4 regions of the Thiomonas sp. X19 genome follow, and region 1 is predicted to be linked to each of the others. Evidence: predicted binding sites of a transcription regulator. Region 1 holds the regulator's gene; each other region holds the start of a gene.
What was found. The regulator sigma-54, encoded in region 1, starts transcription at its own class of promoters, with help from an activator protein. The targets are predictions, from matches to a motif close to TGGCANGNAANCTGCTTT.

Region 1 (3,692 bases):
GCCCGAACGGCGCCGGCAAGACCACCTCGTTCTACATGATCGTCGGCCTGGTGCGGGCCGACGGCGGCGAGATCCACCTCAACGGCCAGAACATCACGCATCAGCCGATGTACCGGCGCGCGCGTCTGGGCCTGTCCTACCTGCCGCAGGAAGCCTCGATTTTTCGCGGCCTGTCGGCGGCCGAAAACGTGCGTGCGGTGCTGGAACTGCAGCACGACGCCGAGGGCCGTGCCCTGAAAAAGCCCGAGATCGAAGCGCGCCTGGGGCAGTTGCTGCGCGAGCTGCATGTGGAGCATCTGGCCGACAGTCCAGCCATCGCCTTGTCGGGCGGCGAGCGGCGGCGGGTGGAAATTGCCCGGGCGCTGGCCACCAATCCCCAGTTCATCCTGCTCGACGAGCCCTTCGCCGGCATCGATCCCATCGCCGTCATCGAAATCCAGCGCATCGTCCAATTCCTCAAGTCGCGCGGCATTGGCGTGCTCATCACCGATCACAACGTGCGCGAAGCCCTGGGCATCTGCGACCACGCCTGCATCATCAGCGAGGGCAGCGTGCTGGCGCTGGGCAAGCCGGACGACATCGTCAACAATCCGGCCGTGCGCAAGGTCTATCTGGGCGAGAGTTTCCGCTTATGAGCGCTCCTGCGTTTCCTTGAGCGCGCGCCAAAACCATGAAGCAGTCGCTCAATCTTCGCCTGTCGCAGCACCTCGCGCTCACGCCGCAGTTGCAGCAATCCATCCGCCTGCTGCAACTCTCCACGCTGGAGTTGCTGCAGGAAGTCGAGCAGATGCTCGAGGCCAACCCTTTTCTGGAGCATGAGGAAGGCGAGGGCGATGTCGAGACGCCCGCCGAGGCGCAAAGCGCGACGGAAGCCGCCGAGGCGCGCAAGGAGGCGAGCGATGAGGCCGTCGAACTCAAGCTCGACCGCGAGGACTGGCAGTCCGGTGCCGAGCAGGGCGAGTGGGATACCGCGCCGGGCGAAAACTGGCAGGGCAGTGGCGGCGAGGCCGACGACGACTTCGACCCGCTGGGCCTGGCGCATGTGGGCACCGATCTGCGCGCCCATCTGCGCGGCCAGCTCGCGGGCCTGGGGCTGAGCGAGGCCGACCGCGCCGCGGCCGAGGCCATCATCGACTCGCTCGACGAAGACGGCTACCTGGCCGAAGGCCCCGAGTTGCTGGGCGCCGAACTCGACGCCGAGGCCGGCGAGGAGGAGCGCGAAGCGCTGTGCAGCGCGCTGCGCATGGGTTTGAAGCTGGTGCAGAGTTTCGACCCGGCTGGCGTCGGCGCCACCAGCCTGGGCGAGTGCATGTGCTTGCAACTCCAGCGCCAAGCCCCCTGCCCGGAGCGCGACCTGGCCATCGCCTTGTGCGCTGGCGGCCATCTGGCCCTGCTGTCCAAGCGCGACTGGAAGCGGCTGGCCCGCGCCCTGCAGGTCGACGAGGCCGCGCTGCGCGAGGTGCAGCAACGCATCGCGCGGCTGGATCCGCGCCCGGGCGCGCGCTTCATGCCGTCCACCGCGCAGGCCGTCACGCCCGACGTCATCGCCATGCGCAGCGGCCGGCGTTGGCGCGCGATGCTCAACCCCGAGGTGCTGCCCAAGCTGCGCATCAACAGCCTGTATGCCGATCTGCTGCGCCGCTCGCGCGACGGCGCCGGGCTGTCGGGCCAGTTGCAGGAGGCGCGCTGGTTCGTGCGCAATGTGCAGCAGCGCTTCGAGACCATCGAGCGCGTGGCGCAGGCCGTGATCGAGCGCCAGCAGAACTTTTTCAGCCATGGCGAGCTGGGCATGCGCCCACTGGTGCTGCGCGAAATCGCCGATGAGCTCGGCTTGCACGAGTCCACCATCTCGCGTGTGACCACGCAGAAATACGTGCTCACGCCGTTCGGCACGTTCGAGCTGAAATACTTTTTCGGCTCGGGCCTGTCCACCGATACCGGCGGCAACGCATCGAGCACCGCGGTGCGCGCCATCATCCGCCAAATGGTGCAGGACGAGAACCCGGCGGCGCCGCTCTCGGACGGCGAACTCGCCGAGCGCCTCGCCGCCCAGGGCATCACCGTGGCGCGGCGCACCGTGGCCAAGTACCGCGAAGCCCTGCGCATTCCGCCGACGGCGCAACGCAAGAGCGCGTCCAGCCCATAGGGCCGTGCGCGGGCCCCGTGCGGCGGACTCTGCATCCGCACCCCGATGCGTGACGCGCCCCCGTGAGGCGGGTTCAGCCTTCCCCGCGAATGCGCCGCACCAGCGCCGTGGTAGAGCGGCCGGCGACGAAGGGCAGGATGCGCACCTCGCCGCCCCAGCCGCGCACCAGCGGGGTTTCGGGCAGGGTCGCGACGCTGTAGTCGCCGCCCTTCACATAAATCTCGGGGCGCACCAGCCGCAGCAGCGCCAGCGGCGTGGCTTCGTCGAACAGCACCACCAGGCTCACGCTTTCCAGCGCGGCCAGTACGGCGGCGCGATCGTCTTGCGGGTTGAGCGGGCGCTCGGGGCCCTTGCCCAGGCTGCGCGCCGAAGCGTCGGAGTTCAGCCCCAGCACCAGACTGGCGCCGAGCGCGCGCGCCTGTGCGAGGTAAGTCACATGGCCGCGGTGCAGGATGTCGAACACGCCGTTGGTGAACACCAGCGGGCGCGGCAGCGCGGCCAGGGCCTGCGGCAATTGCGCCGGCGCACAGAGCTTGCGCAGAAAGGCCGGGGCGGGGGGTGAGGTGGATGCGGGGCTGCTGGACATGGCTGGCATTGTCGCAAAGCCGTCCGTGCGGGCGGTACGAACCCGTTCGCGGCAACGCGACCGCCAGCTGCCAACCACGACCATCCGCGAGGACCCGCGATCGGTCGCGCGTCCTCGCGGTGGAGCGCTTGTTGTCGGCGTTCACCAAACTTCACCGCTCTGGGGCGTGCGAGCCGATACCATTTCTGCAACCTTTCCCTTGCGCAGCGGCGATGGCCTGCCGCGCCAGCTCGTCATGTCCGAATCCATCTCGAACCGCTTCCACGCCTTGCTCGTCCATCTGCGCCTGGGTTTAGACCCGATGGTGCCGATGATGCTGGTCGCGGCCATCATCGGTTTTGTCGCCTCGGTGGCGGTGGAGGGCTTCCGCCAGGCGATGTACGCCATCATCCGCCTCTACAGCACGCACGAGCATCTGGTCACCGCTGCCGCCGGGCTGCCGCTTTGGCAGCGGGCCGTCATTCCAGTGATTGCCGCGGTCGTCGGCGGGCTCATCATGTGGGCCGGGCAGCGCTGGATCAAGCGCCCGCGCGGGCCGGAGTACATGGAGGCGGTGCGCGTGGGCGACGGCCTGCTGCCGGTGGTGCCCAACCTGATGCGCACCGCCTCGTCGCTGGTGGCGGTGAGCGGCGGCATCACCATCGGCCGCGAAGGCACGATGATCCAGTTCGCCTCGCTGGTGTCGTCCTTCATCGGCCGCATCGGCCGCGCCGACCCGGCGCACCAGCGGCTCATCGTCGCCTGCGGTGCGGCAGCGGGTTTTGCCGGGGCGTATCACGCGCCGATCGCCGGCACCCTGTTCGTCGCCGAAATCATTCTCGGCGGCCTGCAGCTGCGCGAAATCACCGCTGTGCTGGTGGCCGCGGTGATCGGGGAACTCACCACCCAAAGCCTGTTCGCCACCGGCCCGCTCTACCTGGCGCACATGGTGCCGCCCATCAGCTTCATCGACCTGCTCGA
Region 2 (3,692 bases), 3.5 Mb from region 1:
GCAGCGTTTCCAGCGGCCGGCCATACAGCTTGCGGATGATGGTGCGCTCCACCGCCATGCCGATGCCGCCGGCGACGATGAAGGAGAACGGCACCGCCGCCACCAGCGCGTAGCTCTGCAGGCCTGGCAAATCACGTTGGAACCAGCCCTGCATCACATAGGTGGAGTAGGCGCCGATCATGATGAACTCGCCCTGCGCCATATTGATCACACCCATCAGCCCATAGGTCACGGCCAGGCCGAGCGCGGCCAGCAGCAGAATGCTGCCCAGGCTGATGCCCGAAAACAGCGTGCCCAGGCACTCGCCCCAGGCCAGGCGCTCGTCGATGTCGGCGAGGCTGGACTTGATTTGCGCGCGCACGGCGGCGTCGGGCTCGACGAACTGGCCATCCTTCTTGTCCAGCCGCGACAGCAGCAGACTGCGCACCGCCGGGTAGTTGCTGGCGGCAAGGTCTTGCGCCGCGCTCAGGCGCTCGGTGGCGTTCTTGCTCGTCAGCAGAATGGCGGCGTGCAGCAGTTGCAGCCGCTCCAGAATTTCGGGGTCTTTCTCGGTTTTGAGGGCTTGTTCCACCAGACCGCGATCCACCGAGGTCGGGTCGTCCTGCAACTGCTGCACGGCCTTCAGGCGCAATGCACGGTCGCCGGAAAACAAGTCCAGCGCGGCGCGGGCGGACTGCAGTTCCTTGCGCACATAGTTGTTGTTGATCACCGCCTGCGCGTTGGCGCTGGGCGTCACTTTCCGGCCGGTGGCGAGGTCGATCCAGTCATCCCCCCGCTGCACCTGCACCATGCTGCCGTCGATCTGCACCTCGTTGTTCAGCAGCTTGTGCAGGAAGTTGGCGAGCCGCGGATCGGGGCGCCCCACGGCCTGGTGCAAAGCCGCCATGCGGGAGTCGGTATCGCCACTGGAAATCGCCATGGCCTCCTGCGGTGTGAGGGCGTGCGCCAGGGGCAGCAGACCCAGCAGCAGCAGGCCAAAGGCCGCGCGAAGCCAGGTGCCGGGGAGGTGCCACAAGTTGCGCGGGTTGGTCATGGAGCGGAGGGCAGGTTTGATGCAGGGCGGCGCTTGTCAGGCTCCCCCTCCCGTCCTCCCCACAGTGGGGGAGGAGCTTTCACTCCCTCCCCACGGCGTGGGGAGGGCTGGGGAGGGGAAGTTTTTTCAGGAACTCAGGCGTTCTTCGGCTTGGGGATGTACGGGCTCCAGGACTCGCCCGGGACCAGGCCCTTGGACTTCCACACCACGTCGAACTGGCCGTCTTCGCGAATCTGGCCGATGAACACCGGCTTGCTCAGGTACTGGTTCTTCAGCACCTCGACGGTGTAGCCGTCCGGCGCGGCGAACTTCTGGCCGATGAGCGCCTTGCGCACGGCGTCGGTCTTGGTGGACTTGGCCTTCTCCACCGCCTGCTTCCACATGTGGATGCCAATGTAGGAGGCCTCCATCGGGTCGTCGGTCACGGGGTAGTCCTTCAGGCCCTTGGTCTTGACCCAGGCCTGCCACGACTTGACGAACTTGGCGTTGGTCGGGTTCTTCAGCGACTCGAAGTAGTTCCACGCCGTGAGCTGGCCCACCAGCGGCTTCAAGTCCATGCCGGCGATTTCCTGCTCGGCGATGGAGAAGCCGACCACCGGAATGTCGGTGGCCTTGATGCCCTGGTTGCCCAGCTCTTTGTAGAACGGCACGTTGGAGTCGCCATTCACGGTGGAGATGACGCAGGTCGGCCCGGCCGAGGCGAATTTCTTGATGTCGGCGACGATGTTCTGGTAGTTGCTGAAGCCGAAGGGGGTGTAGACCTCGGCGATGTCGGCGTCCTTCACGCCCTTGGAGTGCAGGAAGCCGCGCAGGATGGCGTTGGTGGTGCGCGGGTAGACGTAGTCGGTGCCCAGCAGGAAGAAGCGCTTGGCACCGCCGCCGTCCTTGCTCATCAGGTATTCGGTGGCGGGAATGGCCTGCTGGTTGGGCGCCGCGCCGGTGTAGATCACGTGCGGGTTCTCCTCCTGGCCCTCGAACTGCACCGGGTAGAACAGCAGGCCGTTGAGTTCGTCGAGCACCGGCAGCACCGACTTGCGCGACACCGAGGTCCAGCAGCCGAAAATGGCGGCCACCTTGTCCTGCGAGATGAGCTGGCGCGCCTTCTCGGCGAACAGCGGCCAGTTGGAGGCTGGGTCCACCACCACCGGCTCGATCATGTGGCCGTCCACGCCGCCAGCGGCGTTGATCTCGGCGATGGTCATCAGGTCCACGTCCTTGAGCGCGGTCTCGGAAATGGCCATGGTGCCCGAAAGCGAATGCAGGATGCCGACTTTGATCGGCGCCTTCTTCGATGCGATGGCCGGGAACGACAGGCTGCTGGCTGCGGCGGCGGCGACGGTGGTGCCGACGGTTTTCAATGCGGTACGACGATCCATGTTGAAACTCCCTCCGGTGGATGCGAAATGCAAGCACCACGTCAGCAAGTCCCGTGCCACATCGGAATAACAGTTGTCCTGCAAGGGTCAAGCGGCATGCCCAGCCCAGGCAGGCGCGCCACGGCGACCAGGCTGCAATTCGGTGCGCATGCACCAGCCCGCGCACCGGCCGGATGCACCGCTTTGGTGTGTTGTCTTGCGCATCAAGGGCATAGCCGCCGTGAAACGCCGGCAACGCATGGGTATGGTTTTTGCGCAGATCTTGCTGCGCCCCTTCCAACGGCCGATTCACCTTCGCTGGCCTGCGGCACGGCCCGTGCGCGCCGCTAAGCTGGCGACACACCCACCAAGAACCGCAAGCCCATGGACCTCACCCCTCGCGAAAAAGACAAGCTGCTGATCTTCACCGCCGGCCTGCTGGCCGAACGCCGCAAGGCGCGCGGGCTCAAGCTCAATGCGCCCGAGGCCATCGCCTACATCACCGCAGCGGTGATGGAAGGCGCACGCGACGGCCGCACCGTGGCCGAACTGATGAGCCATGGCCGCACGCTGCTGACCCGCGACGAGGTGATGGACGGCGTGGCCGAACTCATCCCCGACATTCAGGTGGAAGCCACCTTCCCCGACGGCACCAAACTGGTGACCGTGCACCAACCCATTGTCTGAAACGGAGCCGCGCATGATCCCCGGAGAAATTGTTTGCGCCGAAGGCGACATCAGCCTCAACCCCGGCCGCGCCACCATCACCCTGTTGGTGGAGAACAGCGGCGACCGCCCGATTCAGGTCGGTTCGCACTACCACTTCGCAGAGACCAACCCCGCCCTGCGTTTCGACCGCAAGGCCGCACGCGGCATGCGCCTGAACATCGCCAGCGGCACCGCGGTGCGCTTCGAGCCGGGACAGCAGCGGACCATCGAACTCGTGGCTTTTGCAGGCGAGCGTGTGGTCGTTGGATTTCGGCAAGGCGTGATGGGCAAGCTCGACTGATGCCGAGCGATGGCATGCAGCGCGCCACAAGACTCCCCACCCCAGCCCTCCCCGCCAGTGGGGAGGGGCTCTCGTTTCCATTCCGTTCGTGGACGAGGCCTGGAGGCACATGCTTCTTTTCGTGCAGCCCGTTCTCACCTCCCCCACCTCGTGGGGGAGGCCGGGAGGGGGAGAGCGCGGTCCAACAACCTGAGTTTCTGAAAGCAGCGCAACCATGTCCAAAATTTCCCGACGCGCCTATGCCGAAATGTTCGGCCCCACCGTGGGCGACCGCGTGCGGCTGGCCGATACCGAG
Region 3 (3,692 bases), 3.5 Mb from region 1:
CTCTCGCCCGGCGGTTCGGGGTTGAATCCGGCGGCGCCGGACAGGACTGCGGTGTTCATGCTGGACTCCTGCTTCATCGTCATGCGTTGCGTTTCAGGTGGGGCGCCGGGCGGTTGCGATGCCGCGCGGCGCCCGGGCCATCAAGTGGCCAGATCGTTGATCTTGAAACTGCGGGCATAGGCCTTCGGGTCTTTGCCGTCCCAGCTCACGCCGTCGATCAGCTTGGAGCTGCGCAGGGTGCCGGCAGGCACCGGCACCTTGAGTTCGGCGGCCACGTCCTTGTAAAGATCGACCCGGTTCACCGCCTTGGCCACGGCGAGGTAGTCGGGGTCGGTCTTGATCAGGCCCCAGCGGCGGAACTGGGTCAGGAACCACATGCCGTCCGACAGCCAGGGAAAGTTGACCTGCCCGTCTTCATAGAAGGTCATCGGGTGCTTGTCGTCCCAGCTTTTGCCCAGGCCGTTGGTGTAATGGCCGAGGATGCGCGGCAGGATGGTTTCCACCTGCGTGTTCACATAGCCCGGCGCGGCGATGGTTTCGGCCATCTTGGTGCGGTTGGCGCTTGATGCGTCGATCCAGCGGCAGGTTTCCAGCACCGCGGCCATCACCGCCTTGGTGGTGTTGGGGTACTGCTGCACGAACTCGGCGGTGGTGCCCAGCACTTTCTCGGGGTGATCCATCCAAATCTCCTGGCTGGTCACGGCGGTGAAGCCGATCTTCTGCTCGATGGCCACCGCGTTCCACGGCTCGCCGACGCAAAAGCCGTCCATGCTGCCCACGCGCATGTTCGCCACCATCTGCGGCGGCGGCACGGTAATCACCTTGTCGTCTTTCAGCGGGTTGACGCCGTAGGTCGCCAGCCAGTAATACAGCCACATGGCGTGGGTGCTGGTGGGAAAGGTCTGGGCGAAGGTGTAGGTGCGCTTCTTTTCGGCGATGGCCTTGGCCAGCGCCGGGCCGGTGGTGATGCCTTCCTTGGCCAGCGCATCGGCCAGGGTGATGGCCTGGCCATTGCGGTTCAGGCCCATCAGAATGGCCATGTCCTTTTTCGGCCCGCCCACGCCGAGTTGCACGCCATAGGGCAGGCCATAGAGCACATGCGCCATCTGAATGCCGCCGGTGACGAGGTTGTCGCGCACGGCAGCCCACGAGGCCTGCTTGCTCGGGATGATCTTCACCCCGTACTTCTTGTCGAAACCCAGCACCGCCGCCATCACGATGGGGGCGCAGTCGGTCAGGGGGATGAAGCCGATCTTGACCTCTTCCATTTCGGGCTTGCCGAAGCCGGTTCCTGCCGCGCGCGCCTGGGACTGCAGCCCGGGCAACAGGCTGGCGACTGCAACTGCAGCCCCGGACTTCATGATGGCGCGACGGGCGGGCTGGGCCGGAGCATCGGTCTTGGGTGTGGCGTCTTCGGGTTTGCGCATGAAAGGTCCTGTGATGGGTCGGGTCGAGAGGAGCGGTTGAGTCGGGCGGTCGAGCATGACGGTCGAAAAAAAAGCCCTCAAGCGCAGCCACAACCGTGGTGCTCTTGAAGGCATCGTTGCCAAAACCGGAGGGGAGACGCCGGCAACCGGAAGTCCCTGCATAAGCCGCCATTGGCCTACGTCTGGTTACACGCAATAGGCGTGCCAGGCCGTCAAACCGCCGGCTTCAGAGGGAAAGGTCGAATCTGCCCAGCTTTTGCGGCGGTCGTTTGTGGTGCGCCGCACTGTGCGAGTGCGCCGACGCAGGCGAGAATGCTCGCATCTGGTGCCAACTCCTATGGGTATCGGCAACCGCTGCCTGCGTGCGCCACGTTCAGATCAACCCGACCGTGTCCAGAATGCGCTGCGCCACCTCGGCGAGCTTCAGCCCTTTCTCCATCGCCAGTTTGCGCATGCGGCCGAAGGCTTCCTCCTCGCTGCAGCCCTGGCGCTGCATCACGATGCCCTTGGCGCGCTCCACCAGCTTGCGCTCGGAGAGTTGAAGCCGTGCCTCGCTGAGTTCGGCGCGCAGTCCCTGCTCGCGCTCGAAGCGCGCCAGCGCCACTTCGATCACCGGCTTGACGCGGCTGGGCTTGAGCCCGTCGACGATATACGCGGTGACTCCGGCGGCAATGGCGAGCTGGGCGGTCCCGGTGTCGTCGTCGTCGGTGAACAGCACGATGGGCCGGGGCGTGTCGCGCGAGGCCAGCACCACATGCTCCAGCAAGTCGCGCACGCCGGATTCGGCATCGACGATGACCAGGTCCGGCGCGGCGGCGGCGATGCGCTCGTCCAGGTCGGGCGAAGCCGGCAGCACCGCCACCACCTCGTAGCCCGCATCCTGCAGTCCATGCACCAGCGCGGCACAACGCTGCGCCTGGCGCTGGTGGTCGGCATCGTCCTTCCCCAGCGCGGGGTCGGGCGAAATGACGGCAACCTTCAGGGTGCGCTGCAGGATGTGGGGAGCAGAGCTTGGGGGGCGAGAGCGGGCCATGGCACGGCTCACGCGAGCAAATTCCGTGCCCTGCCGCTGTCGGGCGCATCGGTGGACAGTCTGGAGTTTGCTCGTCTCGGAGCGCGCAGAAACCGGCTTCTTTCCTCGCCGGACCTCAAGACCCTGGCACGGCGATGGATGGGTAAGTGTCTGACCGCATGGCCTTCACGCACGCGGGCTGCATTCATGAAATGGGGGCGCCCGAGCAGTTGTTCGCCTCGCCCCAGACCCCGGAGTTGCGCCGGTTCTTGTCGTCGATCGACCGCTAGGGCCTGTTGCGCAGTGCGCCGCCTCGGCTCAGCCCTGCGCGCAACGCAGCGCGTAGGCCGCCAGCGCGGCGACGATGTCCGGGCTGTCGCCAGCCGCGGCCGCAACGCGCACCGTGAGATGGGGGTGCTGTAGTTGGGCATCGCGCACCGCTTGCGGAATGTCGCGCTGCAAATGACCGCCCGCGCCGAGGAACAGCGGCACGAGATGCAGTTGCGTGCAGCCCGCCGCGCCCGCCTCGAGCAGCGCCTGCGCCAAGGATGGCTGCATGGATTCGAGATAGGCCAGCTCAACCCGCAACTCGGGCCGGCTGGCGCGCACGGCGGCGAGCACAGCCTCGAAAGGCCGCGCCCATTCCGGCTGACGCGAGCCGTGGGCGAGAAGCAGCAGGCGGGGTGTCGTGGTGTTCATGTGCGATGGGTTGGGCGGGGGATGGGGCGCAGCGCCAAGGCTGTTGCGTGGTTCGCGTTGCATCAGGCCACTTGCAACAGCCCCTTGGTTTCGATGAAGCGCACCACCGCGTCCAGCCCCTCCAGGGTTTTGAGATTGGTCATCACGAAAGGGCGCAGGCCGCTTGCGCCCGTGCGCATGCGCACGGTGTCGGCGCGCATCACGTCGAGGTTGGCGCCAACATGGGGGGCGAGGTCGGTCTTGTTGATGACGAACAGGTCGCTCTTGGTGATGCCGGGGCCGCCCTTGCGCGGGATTTTTTCGCCGCCGGCGACGTCGATGACATAGATGGTGAGGTCGCTCAGTTCCGGGCTGAAGGTGGCGGCGAGGTTGTCGCCGCCGGACTCGATGAACACGATGTCGGCGTCGGGGAACTGCTCCAGCATGCGGTCCACCGCTTCGAGGTTGATCGACGCGTCCTCGCGGATCGCGGTGTGCGGGCAGCCGCCCGTCTCCACCCCCATGATGCGCTCGGGCTCCAGGGCACCCGCCACGGTGAGCAGGCGCTGGTCCTC
Region 4 (3,692 bases), 3.5 Mb from region 1:
GGCTGGCCGGTGGCGAACTGGCGTTGCGCGCGGCGCAAAGCGCGCTGCTGCACCTGGGCGCCAAGGGATATCTGCAGAAAAGTCCGGCCCAGCGCCGGGTGCGCGAGGCGTATTTCGTCGCCATCGTCACGCCCGCGACCAAGCATCTGCGGCGCGAAATTGCCCGGCTGGAATCCGGCCAGGCTGTGTGTGCGGCTTGACGTCGCGCCAGCCGCTGCGTCCCGCAAGTCATCGCACCCCACCCACGGCATGCCCGCACCCATCCCCCAGCCGCAGGCCCGTTTCCTCCTGCCGCGAAGTCAACCCAGAAGTCCATCATGAACGCGCGCATTCTGATTTCCCCCGCCGATCTGGCCGCAGCGATGAAGACCGGGCCCATGGTCATCATCGACACCCGTGACCCCGAGGCCTACGCCAAGGGCCATCTGCCGGGCGCGGTGAACCTGCGTGACATCCTCACCCACCTGGCCATCTCCACGCCGCAAGGCCGCCAGGAACTGCAGCAACGCTTCGCCGACGAATTCGGCGCCGCCGGGCTCTCGGGGGCGGAGACAGCCGTGTTGTGCGGGGAGTTCGACGAACAGCGGCTTCGGCCAGTCCTGCCGCGGCTATTTCCTGCTCACCGACCTCGGCTGCCCCAAGGTGAAGGTGCTGCATGGCGGTTATGCGGCATGGGCCGCAGCGGGCATGCCGGTGAGCCTGGACGCCCCCACGCCCAAGGCGGCGACCTTCCCGCTGAAGGCCAGCGCGGCCGCGGTGATGATCGACAGACACCAGATGCTGGCCGCGCTCGACGACCCCTCCATCGTCATTCTCGACGTGCGCGATGTCGACGAGTGGGTCGGCACCAGTTCCTCACCCTATGGCCAGGACTACTGCCCGCGCAAGGGCCGCATTCCCGGTGCGCGCTGGCTGGAGCGGTACCGCATGACGAAGCCCATGCCGCAGGGCCAGATGTTCAAGGAGCCGGAGGAAATTCTGGCCGAATGCGCCACGGTGGGCATCGCGCCGCAGTCCACCGTCCACCTCGACTGCTTCAAGGGCGCGCGCGCCTCCAACACCGACCTGGCGCTGCAGCCGGCGGGAGTGAGGAAGGTGAAGAGGTACTTCGGCTCGTGGAACGAATGGTCGCGCGATCCGTCCCTGCCGATCGAGACCGGCATGCCCGAAATGGCCGCTGCCGCGTGAAACTTGCCGAATCGGCCGGGGCTTGCTTCAGCCCCGCGCCGATCCCGTTCCATCACCCCTGCATCTGCCGACCATGAATCTCGAACGGACTCCCACCGTGGCCGAGGCCGCATCGCCCCACACCGCCGAGCAGCAATGGGTCTGCATGGTCTGCGGCCTGGTCTACGACCCGGCCGAGGGGCTGCCCGAGGACGGCATTCCACCCGGCACGCGTTTCGAGGACATTGCCGACGACTGGTACTGCCCCGACTGCGGCGTGACCAAGGCGGATTTCGAGCCGCTGGTGTTTTGAATGGCTGCAAGCCACCAAGCCTGCACGCCTTGGCACGCAACTTGCAACACAACGTAACGTCAGCATCACGGCCCGACATGCACCCATCCACATTGACTCCAAAGACCCAGCCATGAGCGTTCACGACGACCCTTTCAACCCCTATGTCCGTCTCGGTGGTTGCTGCTGCGGCCGCCATGCCCCGCAAGCCGCGCACGACGCCGATGCCGATGCTGATGCTGATGGCCAGATCGATGCCACCGATGTGCGGCAGTTGAGCCGCCGCGCCATCGAAACCGCGGTGATGCGCGCCATGTTTCCGAATGACGGCGAGCGCCGCCGCTTCCTGCGCGCGGTGGGCCGCAACACGGCGCTGGCCGCGCTGTCGCAGTTGGTGCCCTTCGGCGCGCTGGAAGCCATGGCGCAGGAGACCAACGGGGCGCTGGAGAAGAAGGACCTGAAGGTCGGCTTCATCCCCATCACCTGCGCCACGCCGCTGATCATGGCCGACCCGCTGGGCTTCTACGCCAAGGAAGGCTTGAACGTGCAGCTGATGAAAACGGCCGGCTGGGCCTTGATTCGCGACAAGGTCATCAATGGCGAATACGACGCCAGCCACATGCTGGCGCCCATGCCCATCGTCATCTCCATGGGGGTTGGCTCGAACGCCATGCCGCTGAACGTGATGACCATCCAGAACATCAATGGTCAAGCCATCGTGCTGGCGCTCAAACACAAGACCAACCGCGACCCGAAGAACTGGCAGGGCTTCAAGTTCGCCATCCCCTTCGACTACTCCATCCACAACATGCTGCTGCGCTACTACCTGGCGCAGGCCGGCCTGGACCCGGACCGCGACGTGCAGCTGCGGGTCGTGCCGCCGCCCGACATGGTGGCCAATCTGCGCGCCGGGAACATCGACGGCTTCCTCGGCCCCGACCCGATCAACCAGCGCGCGGTGTACGACGAGGTCGGCTTCATCCACCTGCTCTCGATGGAGATTTGGAACGGCCATCCCTGCTGCTCGTTCAGCGTGCCGACCAGGTTCATCCAGCACAACCCCAACACCTTCGCCGCCTTGTACCGCGCGATCCTCAAAGCCAGCGCCATGGCACACGAGCACAAGAACCGCCCGCTGATCGCCAAGGCCATCGCCCCCGCCAAATACCTGAACCAGCCCGAGATCGTGGTGCAGCAGGCGCTCACCGGCACCTTCGCCGATGGACTCGGGAATGTGCGCACGGTGCCCGACCGTGTGGATTTCCAGCCTTTCCCCTGGTACTCCATGGCGATGTGGATCCTGACGCAGATGCAGCGCTGGGGCTATGTGAAGGGGGCGGTGAATTACAAGGGCATCGCCGAACAGGTCTACCTGCTGACCGATGCGCGCAAGCACATGCAGCAGCTCGGCATGAACCCGCCCGCCACCGACATGCGCAGCTATGTGGTCATGGGCAAGACCTTCGACCCCGCCAAGGCCGCCGCTTATGTGAACAGCTTCCCCATCCGGCACACGGCCTAGGAGCGCAGCCATGAGCGCCACCCCGCACATCGGCTTGAAGGCGGCCTTGCTCAGCCTGCTGCTGTTCGCCGCCTTGCTGGGCGTCTGGCAACTCGCCACGCTGCCCAAGGCATCGAACCTGCCAGCAGGGGTGAGCGCCGAATACGCCGCGCTGATGGGCCAGGGCGCGGTGAAGTCCGGCGGCTTCCCGACGCCGGCGCAAGTGGGCGCCACGTTCGTGAAGGAACTGCGCGACCCGTTCTACGACCACGGCCCGAACGACAAGGGCATCGGCCTGCAACTGGCGTATTCGCTGGCGCGGGTGGCGGCGGGCTTCGGCCTGGCGGTGCTGGTGGCGCTGCCGCTGGGCTTCGTCATCGGCATGGTGCCGCTGCTGCGGCGGGCGCTCGACCCCTTCATCCAGGTGCTCAAACCCATCTCGCCGCTGGCGTGGATGCCCATCGCCCTCTACACCCTGAAGAACGCCAATGTCTCGGGTGTGTTCGTCATTTTCATCTGCTCCATCTGGCCCATGCTGGTGAACACCGCCTTCGGCGTGGCATCGGTGCGGCGCGACTGGCTGAACGTGGCGCGCACGCTGGAGGTCGGCGGCATGCGGCGCGCGTTCCAGGTGGTGCTGCCGGCAGCGGCGCCCACCACCCTCACCGGCATGCGCATTTCCATGGGCATCGCCTGGCTGGTGATCGTGGCGGCCGAAATGCTGGTGGGCGG

Region 2: a site for sigma-54 is predicted at 2,451-2,468, ahead of urtA (urea ABC transporter substrate-binding protein). Genes of this name have one in related genera too.
Region 3: a site for sigma-54 is predicted at 1,617-1,634, ahead of THIX_RS19545 (CmpA/NrtA family ABC transporter substrate-binding protein). Genes of this name have one in related genera too.
Region 4: a site for sigma-54 is predicted at 1,511-1,528, ahead of THIX_RS19620 (CmpA/NrtA family ABC transporter substrate-binding protein). Genes of this name have one in related genera too.

What each region holds. Positions count from the first base shown of each region.
Region 1 is NZ_LT605203.1:537,705-541,396, forward strand. It holds gene lptB (LPS export ABC transporter ATP-binding protein) at 1-635, shown strand, start outside; gene THIX_RS02595 (RNA polymerase factor sigma-54) at 671-2,146, shown strand; gene rfaE2 (D-glycero-beta-D-manno-heptose 1-phosphate adenylyltransferase) at 2,220-2,732, opposite strand; gene THIX_RS02605 (chloride channel protein) at 2,932-3,692, shown strand, end outside.
Region 2 is NZ_LT605203.1:4,003,570-4,007,261, forward strand. It holds gene urtB (urea ABC transporter permease subunit UrtB) at 1-1,033, opposite strand, end outside; gene urtA (urea ABC transporter substrate-binding protein) at 1,168-2,409, opposite strand; gene ureA (urease subunit gamma) at 2,773-3,075, shown strand; gene THIX_RS19490 (urease subunit beta) at 3,089-3,397, shown strand; gene THIX_RS19495 (urease subunit alpha) at 3,612-3,692, shown strand, end outside.
Region 3 is NZ_LT605203.1:4,012,033-4,015,724, reverse strand. It holds gene ntrB (nitrate ABC transporter permease) at 1-59, opposite strand, end outside; gene THIX_RS19545 (CmpA/NrtA family ABC transporter substrate-binding protein) at 141-1,427, opposite strand; gene THIX_RS19540 (ANTAR domain-containing response regulator) at 1,801-2,460, opposite strand; gene THIX_RS24410 (hypothetical protein) at 2,607-2,729, shown strand; gene THIX_RS19530 (sirohydrochlorin chelatase) at 2,758-3,138, opposite strand; gene ureG (urease accessory protein UreG) at 3,201-3,692, opposite strand, start outside.
Region 4 is NZ_LT605203.1:4,029,904-4,033,595, forward strand. It holds gene THIX_RS19605 (acyl-CoA dehydrogenase family protein) at 1-200, shown strand, start outside; partial or broken gene THIX_RS24995 (rhodanese-like domain-containing protein) at 378-461, shown strand; gene THIX_RS25000 (rhodanese-like domain-containing protein) at 778-1,188, shown strand; gene THIX_RS19615 (rubredoxin) at 1,262-1,480, shown strand; gene THIX_RS19620 (CmpA/NrtA family ABC transporter substrate-binding protein) at 1,593-2,981, shown strand; gene ntrB (nitrate ABC transporter permease) at 2,992-3,692, shown strand, end outside.